DNA from 2 places in the Colwellia sp. BRX8-7 genome. Region 1 is predicted to be linked to the other one. Evidence: riboswitches for the same ligand, from Rfam matches in the RefSeq annotation. Region 1 holds a riboswitch; the other holds the start of a gene.
What was found. Region 1 has a riboswitch for thiamine pyrophosphate ahead of H4J57_RS04165 (TonB-dependent receptor). Riboswitches for the same ligand answer to the same signal wherever they lie in the genome.

Region 1 (5,233 bases):
AAGGCGGTTTTTAACAACGGCTCTGCCAAGCTAAAAATCCCGTCATCCTGAACTTGTTTCAGGATCTCATTACTCTAAGCCACAAATACAGATACTGAAATAAATTCAGCATGACGACGTTTTATTTCAGTATTACGGCATGCTACTTCAACATGACGACGTGTTAGTTCATCATGACGACATGTTACTTCAACGTAACGCCAAGGCGCTTTTAATAACTGCTCTGCCAAGCTAAAAATCCCGTCATCCTGAACACCCTCCGTCATCCTGAACTTGTTTCAGGATCTCATTACTTTAAGCCACTAATACAGATACCGAAATAAATTCAGCATGACGACATGTTAGTCCAACATGACGGCGTGTTACTTCAGCATGACGACATGTTAGTTCAACATAACGGCGTGTTACTTCAGTATTACGGCATATCAATTCAGCATCGCGGCATATCAATTCAACATGACCGCGTGTTAGCTGAAGAGTGCTTAACCTTAGAAGTTATAATCAAACGTTACACCAATTTGTCTTGGTGCGCCAAAGCGTTGATATTTTTTAGCTACCCAATCTAAATCAGGTTCGTTGCCGAAGAAGAAGCCGCGTGTTGCGATTTTTTCATCGGTAATATTTCTAGCCCAAAGTGAAATAGACCAATCAGCGAGTTCATAAGCAACTTTCGCATTTAATAAGTTTGAACTTGACGCTTTTTCGTCATGGCTATCAGAGAAGAAAAATTCATCTTTTCCTGACCAGTTCACATTGAAGACAACGCCATTGTCGCTGCGATACGTAGAGCCAAGGCTAAAGGTATAGCTTGGTGCGTGTGCTAAATCGCGTCCTGAAATGTCAATGTTTGTACCGTACTTGTCAGAATAACCATAAACATCATATGTTGCGTTTAGGTAGCCCACTGTCGAGTCGATCGTTAAATTATTATTAACTTGATATGTTAACTCAAGTTCCAAACCGTAACTGCTTGAACTGGTGGCATTTGCCGTGTAAATGGTAAATTGCTGTGGCTTATCAGGGTTCTGTTGAGAAGCATTAACTTGTTGATCTTGTCTGTCCATATAGAATAAGGCTAGTCGACTGACTAAGGTATTATTTAGCATATTCGATTGCAGACCTAATTCATAATTGACTAAGACTTCGGTATCAAATTCTTTAAATTGGATTAATTGCTCGGGTAAATCCATATTAAAACCACCCGCTTTGTAGCCACGCGCGACACGAACATAGGCAGAATGCTCATTGTTAATGATCTTACTCAAGGCGATGTGTCCGCCCCACATGGTTTCAGACGGGTCAAACTCATCGCCAGCACTATCGCTATAATCGGTTGAACGTTTTTCAACGCGCAAACCTACTGATAACTCATGGCCATAGCTAAGAGCACTGTCTAACTGGGTGAAAATTGCATAATTATTAGCTGAGTATGTAGAGTCGAGTATTTCGTCTTCCCAACCATTATAAAAAGAGTCAAGGTCGTTATCTTCATTCATTTTGCTAATGTAAGTACCCACTAGCCAAGCAGTTGTATTGTCAAAAATTCTTGAGGCGTCATTTGATGATAATCGAAACTCTTGTGACCAAACATCTCTATCGGCGCGTTTGTCCCACAGGTAACTGTATTCACATGGCGCACCATCACAACTTTTACTTGCCCAATAATCTGCGTTTGCCCAATCACCATCATAAGCGTGCTGATGCTCTGTCGTGGTATAGCTGCTTATCGCTTCGAATTTTGCGAATGACAAACCTTCAAAACTAAATTTTAGTGCGCCGCCATGCGATTTTTGATTATCAACACCAGGGTTGTCCGTGATCGTATTAAAGCCGTTGTTATCTAATGTCCAAGGATCGAAACTATTATCGTTATCTGCAAATATATAAGTAAAATCAACACTTAAATCTTCTGTTGCCGTATATTGCAATTTGAACTTTCCAGAAAACTCGTCAATGCCATTAGTATCATCTCTATTTAGATAAAGATTGTCGCGATAACCGTTTTGTTGATGTTGCTCTAATGATATGCGGTAATTTAAGTCTTCGGTGACAGCACCAGAGCTATAACCGGCAACATTAATTAAGTCGTCATTGCCTAACGTTACTTTAAAACCATGCTCGGGTAATTCTGTTGCGTCTTTTGATTTTATGTAAATTAAACCCGCAAGCGCATTGGCACCAAAACGTGTACCTTGTGGACCTCTTAAGACTTCAACTTGTTGAACATCGTACATAGAAGCTGCCATGCCCAAGCCTGACAAATCGATATCGTCAACAATGAAACCCACTGATGAGTTTGGCGCACCGCGGTATTCAGAGCGTTCACCGACGCCTCTAATTTGTAAATATTTCGGACGAGATGTTCCACCAGAGAAATTTAAGTTGGCGACACCATTAATAACTTCTTCAAAATGTTGAATGCCCTGCTCAGCTATTTTTTGTTGGTCGATGATTGCAATACTAGTAGGAGCTTGCGCTAAAGATTGCTTATTAAAACTGGAAGTGACGGTTATACGCTCAATATCAGTTGATTCATTTGCTTGTGTGACGCTAGCAAAAGTCAATAAAGTCGTTGTTACCGCAATTGAAATAGGAGATTTTATAAAATTCATACTGGGCTCTTTTTGTGGCATGCAAGCAAAAAAGAGCAATAAGGCAAATACACCGTAAGTAAGCACTTACACAAAGTGTTTACGATAAATATTTAACATATTAACCATTCCTACGCCGGCATTATCCGTTTCAGGTATTAAGGGTAAAAATTCTCAGCAATACAAAAGCCTATTAACAACAGCTTTTTATTGCACCCCTTGGTTTGTTCGGCATACTAACAATTTTATCATCAAAGTACAGAAAAATTATGGTTATTTAATGTCATGTATTTGCTTAATTTGATGATTTTCAGTAAATTAGCACTATAGTTTTTTTTATTAAATTGCCATGACAAATCATCTAAGCCAAAATCATTTATGTTCAGTAACCTTATTAGGAAATTTAGTTGCTAAGCCTGATATTCGTTATCAAGCAAACCCGGTCCTTGCTGTAGCTGAGTTAGTATTAGCGACCCATAGCCGATGGTTTGACAAAACGAGCCAACAGTTTAAAGAATGGACGAGTTATCATACGGTTAAAGTTATTGGTGATATTGTTGATCGTTCACTTATTCACTCGCAAAAGGGTGATGTTATTTTAGTGCAAGGCTATTTACTTAATAGTAAAAAAGCTAACCGTGAAATATTACACGCCACTTATGCACAAACATTTGCAAAGGGTTACGCCCAATCAATAAACCAAGTGCATATGAGTGGTGAAATAAGCAGCGATATTGATTTAGTACTAACCGAGAATAATAAAGAATTAGTCGCGCTTAACTTAACCGTTAATAATTTAGTGTATTCGCCTATAACACAGCAAACCCAAAATATTTCTATCGAACGTTCGGTACATATCTGGGGCAAACAAGCACATTATATTAAAGATAAGGCCGAGCTAGGCGACCAATTAGTTGTCGACGGAAGATTAAGCTATCTCAATGATAGTAAAAAATCACAATTTATTGATTCACACCAAGTCATTTTATTGAAACATTAAAATGGATTACCTATAATTTTATAAAATTAGGATTGTTGGCAAAATATGGACGTTTTTCATTATATAAAAAAAATAACTACGCGATCACTTCCAATGTTGCTGGCTTTTTGCTGCCTATTAACGCCCTTAACAGCGATTGCTGAAGAAGTTCAACTCGAAGTTTTAGCGCAGCTGCCTAGCCTAAGTTCAACCAATAAAACAACCGTAATTGCATTACCTGTTAACAGTGAGAATAAGCAGCAATACTTAATTGCAGACGCTGCTGGCGAATTGTCTTTACTTAATAATGCCAAGCTCACTTTTTTAGCAAGCTTACCTTTAAATAATCATACTACCGATAAACAAGTTAAATTAACCGCGCTAACGTTTCACCCCAGTTTTTCGTTAGCAGATAAAACTGGCTTCCAAAGCTTTTTTACTGCACATATTGAGCCCGCTAAAATAAACAATAATGTTGCGCGATTAACGCTGTTAGCCGATCCCGTTGCATTGCCATTTGACGCTGTGATAACACAGTGGCAATACGACAACACAGCGGCAATTAAAATTGATGTGCAGAAACGCAGAGAAGTGCTGAGAATTGCGGTGCCAACTGCCACACATCAAATACAGAAAATTGCCTTTAATCCATATAATAAAGTATGGCACGATGATTATGGCTTAATGCTTGTTGCTTTGTCTGACAGTAACGCTAGCTCAGCCAACGCTAGCGAAGGCGCTTTATATTCTGGCGTTGTGTTACGCATTAATCCTGAGAAATTTGGCTTAAGAAATTATAGGGTGCCAAGTAGTAACCCTTTTATGAAAACAAACGACGTTAACAATGAGATTTTTATTTTAGGCGCTCAAAGCATTAGTTCTTTTTCGTGGTCAAAAAAACATTATGGCGCATTACTCGTAGAACATGACTACGATGGCGGTCACCAAGTTGTTGTTGCTGATAAAGGTGCTGACTGGCGAGACTCTTACCAAAATAACCTTGTTTTTCCGCTGAAATCTACTCAAGGAACTGATGGAAATATTTTCCCTTATTATGGGCGAAACTTAGAAGCGTCTGTAGGTAGTGTCTTATATCTTATTAACGATGCAAAAAATTGGCAACTTGCCCAATTGAATACCACGACGGTAAATAGTGAAGCTCAAAGTGGCGCTGCTGCATTACCTATTTTGTCTTTTAGTCGTGATGAGCTTTCTCCAAAAAATAAAGTGTCATTACTCTTTGATCACAACGGCGAACCCTTACTGTTAGATTTAACCAATAAACAATTATTATCAGTAAAGGCTATCCCGTTAAAAAGTGAGAATAGTAAGCGTATTCAGGTGGAGAATAAAAGTGATGAACAATCGGCGCCACTCAACAATAGCGCTTATGGCAAACTACTGCTTACCCTGTTTATATTGGTGGTTGCGGTGGTGTTTTATCGAGTACGACTAAAAACGGTCAATCAAAAAGCAAAATTAAGAGGTATGTTTGCACGCTTTGAACTCGATACTAGCCAAACCACCGTATCGTTTTACAAGCGCCATCAGTCAGAAATAGACAGTCAATTGGCTATTGCCGATATTGTTAAAAGTGAAATTTGGGTAAACGATAGCAACGTCAGTATTATTAATGAGGATATTGACCATGGTTACAATGAGC
Region 2 (5,233 bases), on a different contig from region 1:
GCTCCTCGGCTTGTTCTTTATCACCGCCCAGCAACTTTATTTCGGCTAAGTACAATTTTGCATGAGAGGCTTTCACAACATCTAAAGCAATGTCAGCATGCTTAATTGCGGCTAAATAACTTTTTTCAGCCAATGAGAATTGTTCAGCGTGTTGTTGTGCTTGCGCTAAATTAAAATGTACTGTCGCTATTTGTTGTTCATTGCCATATTTATAACTCCAAGGAACGGTTGCATACCAGTGGGCAAGCGCTTCATCATACAATTCAAGTTGCCTAGCGACATGCCCTAAATGACCAAAAAGATCCATCATAAACTGTGGGTTATGACTGTTTTTATATTTTTCTTTTAAAGCATTAAGTGACTCATAGGCTTCAGGTAACTCACCAATAAACATTTGTAAGTTAGCAATTTCAATAAGTTTAATTGGAGATGGATAAACTTCATTCATTATTGCTAATTGTGCTTTTGCTTTATAAATATAACGCTTCCCTTCTACTAAGTCGCCATGACTAAGTAAACACTTAGCATAATACATATAAAGAGTGACTTGAAAAGGGATCGGTAGGTCTTCGTCGTTTATCCAACGTTTTGTTTCTTGGTAAAGCTCATCACTGTGTTGCAAAATAAATAGCGAGGATAATTTGAATTGCATTAAGCTAAACCAGATGCGGCTTTTCGGCTGTACTTGGGTTAATTCAATATTAACTTTTTCTAGGCATGATGATGGCGAGCGCTGACATAGCTTTGCTGTGCTCTCACTTTTCATTGCATAACTTTTTGCAACCGGTAAGCAAAAAAACCACAATAATAGTGCTATAAGTCCAAGTAAATAAAGTTTTGAAGAGATAAAAAAATGTTTATTCATCGTTAAATATTGCCACTGATGTTATTAATTGCCAAGCGCCGGACTATAATTTATTAAAGATTATTGAACAAAAAATATCTTGGTGTTAAGCTCTGCGCGAAATCTTCACCTTAATTTAACCTAAAGTTAACCCAAATAAAATAAAGGATTTATTATGTTTAAGAAAACCGCTATTGCACTCACTCTTTTCAGTCTTTCCCTAACAGCCGTAGCTGCTGATTGGCAAGTGGGCGGTGGATTCGGTCAGTTATCTGATAGCTCTGATGGCGACGATATTTCTTTGAACTTTATCTATGGCTCAGTGGCATATAAAATTGAAAATTCAGCGAAAAATTTTTACTTGATGCCTGAACTTCGTCTCGGTTCTGGTGTTGGTGACGACTCACTTTACGGTGCTAAAATTGAAGTAGAAAGCTTACTCGCTTTGTCTTTGCGTGGTCAATACGACTTCAACAATCGCGCATATGTTTATGTAATGCCGTCTTATGCAAACTTAGACCTCAAAGCAAGCTACCGTGGCGAATCAGCGTCTGATGATTCATGGGAGTTTGGTTTCGGCGCTGGTGTTGGTTATAGCCTCAATAAAAAAGTGAGCGTTGAAGCTTCTTATGAAACGTATGACGGTACTAAATTACTTTCTGTTGGTTTTAAATACGCTTTTTAATCGCAATATTTAACTGACCGTTGACGTATAAGGAGAGCAATAAGCTCTCCTTTTTAATTTTATACCGTTAACTTTTAAAACTAATGACCTAAAACACTGAGTGTCGAAATATAAAAGTTAGCATCAACGGCTATATTTGGATTTTCCTGCTCAAGTTCAACAGTAGTCCAAGTTGCTGTTGGTGCCAGCCACTGTGTTTTACCTGCAATAGTGACGCGTAACGGCATATCAAACCCCTTAACCACGTTACCCCAACGAATTTTCATCACTTTATCTTTAATAAAATATTCGAAAGTGGGAATACGTATATCACGTAAATATTGATCAAAGACCTTACTTAAGTCGATACCTGATTGTGTGCTAATGTAGTTTTCAATATCTTGGGTAGTCACTGTTTGATGATAAAAAACCTTACCTAGTCCTCGGAGTATTTCTCGCCATTTTCTATCATTATTAATCACTTGGCGAATGGTATGCAGCATATTGCCACCTTTATCGTACATATCACCAGACCCACCGCGATTAGCATTATATTCGCCAATAATAGGGGATTGATTACCAATATTCATCCGTTGACCACGAACGTATTCAAAGGCTTGCTCTTTAGTGAAATGATACTCTAAAAATAGACTTTCTGAGTAGTTAGTAAAGCTCTCATGGATCCACATATCGGCAACATCTTTATTGGTGATGTTATTGGCAAACCACTCGTGACCTGATTCATGAACAATAATAAAATCAAATAATAATCCTGGGCCAGTACTACTTCTATCACGCCCTAAATAACCATTTTGATAACCATTACCATAAGTCACCGAACTTTGATGCTCCATCCCCAAATATGGTGCTTCCACCAGTTTATAACTGTCTTCATAAAACGGATAAGGACCAAACCAATGCTCGAACGCTTCAATGGTTCGTTTCGCTTCTTTAAACTGTTTTCTTGCTTTCGCTAAGTTTTCCCGTAAAACATAGTAGTCCATATCAAGCTGACCTTTTTCACCTTGATACTTTTCACCAAAATGAACATAGTCACCAATGTTAATATTGACCCCATAATTATTAATAGGATTCACAACTTGCCAATGATAAATTTTTGTTTTATCAATTTTATTGTGTTCAACTTTAATTAATCGACCATTAGACACATCCATTAAATGTTCTGGCACTTCAACGCTGATTAACACGCCATTGTTGGGCTCGTCGGCAGGATGATCTTTATTTGGCCACCAAATACTAGAGCCAATGCCTTGATTTGAAGTGGCAATAAAGTCGAGGCCATTACTGTCTTTCTTCCAAGTAATACCGCCATCCCATGGGGCGTTTTTTGCGGTAACGGGCTGTCCAGAGAAGTACATAGTTATCTTCTGCTCCGAGCCTATTTCTTGCTTACTGGCTGGGGTAATAAAATAAGAATAGCCATCTTGCTCTACTTCAAGCGCTTTACCATTTTGGTGTACTTTCTCAAGCTTCATTGGCGCCTGTAGTTCTATTTGTAAACGTTCACCTTTAGCTAACACCTTATAAGTCATGGTGTTTTCACCTGAAAAAAGCTTAGTTTCAGGGTCAACTTTTACATTAAGATGATAATGAATTAAATCCCACCACTTTCTTTCTGGTGTAATAGTACCCCGTAATTTTTCTTGGTGCGTTACTTTGCCACTTTCTTGTTGCCAATTACTCGCGCTAACATGCCCAGCAAAAACCATAGCGCAAACTAAGCCAGCAAGTGAAGTCGTTATCCGTTCTTTTATCATTGTTATTGTCCTAACACTCTCTCGTATACAATATACTAGCATTGTGTAATATAAATTGTGAACCCTAAAAAGGGTAAGATCTGTCAACGACTCACATCGTTATCTAAAAATTAATTATAACCAAATACAACATTATGATTGCGTATTTTGAAACTAATACGATAGAATCACCACAATTACTTGTCGGAGTGCTGAGATTATTTCTAAAGAAATATTCAAAGCTGAGATCGCGAAAGCGGGATCCGTAGAACCTGATCAGATTAATATCTGCGTAAGGGAACAAGGTAAAATAAAAGAGTTAAGGGATTAATTCGTCACTTTTTTATTTTTTCCTCACTCTACACTTCGTCTTTTTTATTCGTGCATTTATAACGAAATGCATATTATTAAAAGGCAAAAAAATGACCAAACCAGCTAACAAACTCACTCGCAGAGAACGTCGCGAACAAGCTGAAACATTCTTAAAAAACGTTTCTGATCAATCATTCCCAAATTCTAAAAAAGTTTATGTGCAAGGTAAAATTCACGATATCAAGGTAGGTATGCGCGAAATCACCTTGTCTGATACTTTATTAGCGGGTAATAAAGATAAGCCAACCTACGAAAAAAATGAACCTCTTTGCGTCTACGATACCTCAGGTTTTTATACCGATGAAAGTGTCGAAATAGACGTACACAAAGGTATTCCTCGCCTGCGTGAAAGTTGGATTGATAGTCGTGGTGATGTTGAGCTCTTAACATCAAATAGCTCTACTTATGCTCAACAACGTTTAGCTGACGATGGTGTTGACGCAATACGCTTTGAACACTTACCTAAAATGCGTGTCGCTAAAAAAGGTCAAAACGTTACCCAAATGCACTATGCTCGCCAAGGGATCATTACCCCTGAAATGGAATATATTGCCATTCGTGAAAATTTAAAACGTGAAGAGGTCAAAGATAAAACCTTACTACTACAACATAAAGGTCAGTCATTTGGCGCCAGTATTCCAGCGCAAATTACCGCAGAGTTTGTCCGTGATGAAGTCGCGCGTGGCCGAGCAATTATTCCGGTAAACATTAACCACCCAGAATGTGAGCCGATGATTATTGGTCGTAACTTTTTAATTAAAGTAAATGCCAATATTGGTAATTCGGCGGTGACCTCTTCCATTGAAGAAGAAGTAGAAAAACTGGTTTGGTCGACCAAGTGGGGCGCAGACACGGTAATGGATTTATCAACGGGTCGTAATATTCATGAAACCCGCGAATGGATCATGCGCAACTCGCCAGTGCCCATTGGTACGGTGCCTATCTATCAAGCGCTAGAAAAAGTAAATGGCGTGGCGGAAGATTTAACCTGGGAAATTTTCCGCGATACACTTATCGAACAAGCCGAGCAAGGTGTTGATTATTTTACCATTCATGCCGGTGTATTATTACGCTATGTTCCAATGACCGCTAAGCGTGTCACCGGTATTGTCTCACGTGGTGGTTCAATTATGGCGAAGTGGTGCTTAGCGCATCATAAAGAAAATTTTTTATACACCCACTTTGAAGATATTTGTGAAATATTAAAGCAATACGATGTCTCGTTTTCACTCGGCGACGGTTTACGCCCGGGCTCGGTTGCTGATGCCAACGATGAAGCACAATTTGCCGAATTACATACCTTAGGCGAATTAACTAAAATTGCTTGGCAGCATGATGTACAAACGATTATTGAAGGCCCCGGGCATGTGCCACTGCATATGATCAAAGCAAATATGGACGAGCAACTTAAACATTGTGGTGAAGCACCTTTTTATACGTTAGGTCCGTTAACGACTGATATTGCACCGGGTTATGACCATATTACTTCGGGTATTGGCGCCGCTAATATTGGTTGGTACGGTTGTGCCATGCTTTGTTATGTCACTCCTAAAGAACATTTAGGCTTACCCAATAAAGAAGATGTTAAAGAAGGTT

Region 2: linked by a shared signal. The riboswitch ahead of thiC (phosphomethylpyrimidine synthase ThiC) and the one ahead of H4J57_RS04165 (TonB-dependent receptor) in region 1 are both predicted to bind thiamine pyrophosphate.

Annotation. Positions count from the first base shown of each region.
Region 1 covers NZ_JACGVP010000003.1:133,513-138,745, reverse strand. Annotated here, with positions in the region: gene H4J57_RS04170 (hypothetical protein) at 75-266, opposite strand; gene H4J57_RS19930 (hypothetical protein) at 295-429, opposite strand; gene H4J57_RS04165 (TonB-dependent receptor) at 489-2,612, opposite strand; TPP riboswitch at 2,703-2,821, opposite strand; gene H4J57_RS04160 (single-stranded DNA-binding protein) at 2,941-3,591, shown strand; gene H4J57_RS04155 (SHOCT domain-containing protein) at 3,637-5,233, shown strand, end outside.
Region 2 covers NZ_JACGVP010000004.1:73,929-79,161, reverse strand. Annotated here, with positions in the region: gene H4J57_RS05205 (tetratricopeptide repeat protein) at 1-865, opposite strand, end outside; gene H4J57_RS05200 (outer membrane beta-barrel protein) at 1,020-1,529, shown strand; gene H4J57_RS05195 (M1 family metallopeptidase) at 1,610-3,286, opposite strand; TPP riboswitch at 3,461-3,582, shown strand; gene thiC (phosphomethylpyrimidine synthase ThiC) at 3,688-5,233, shown strand, end outside.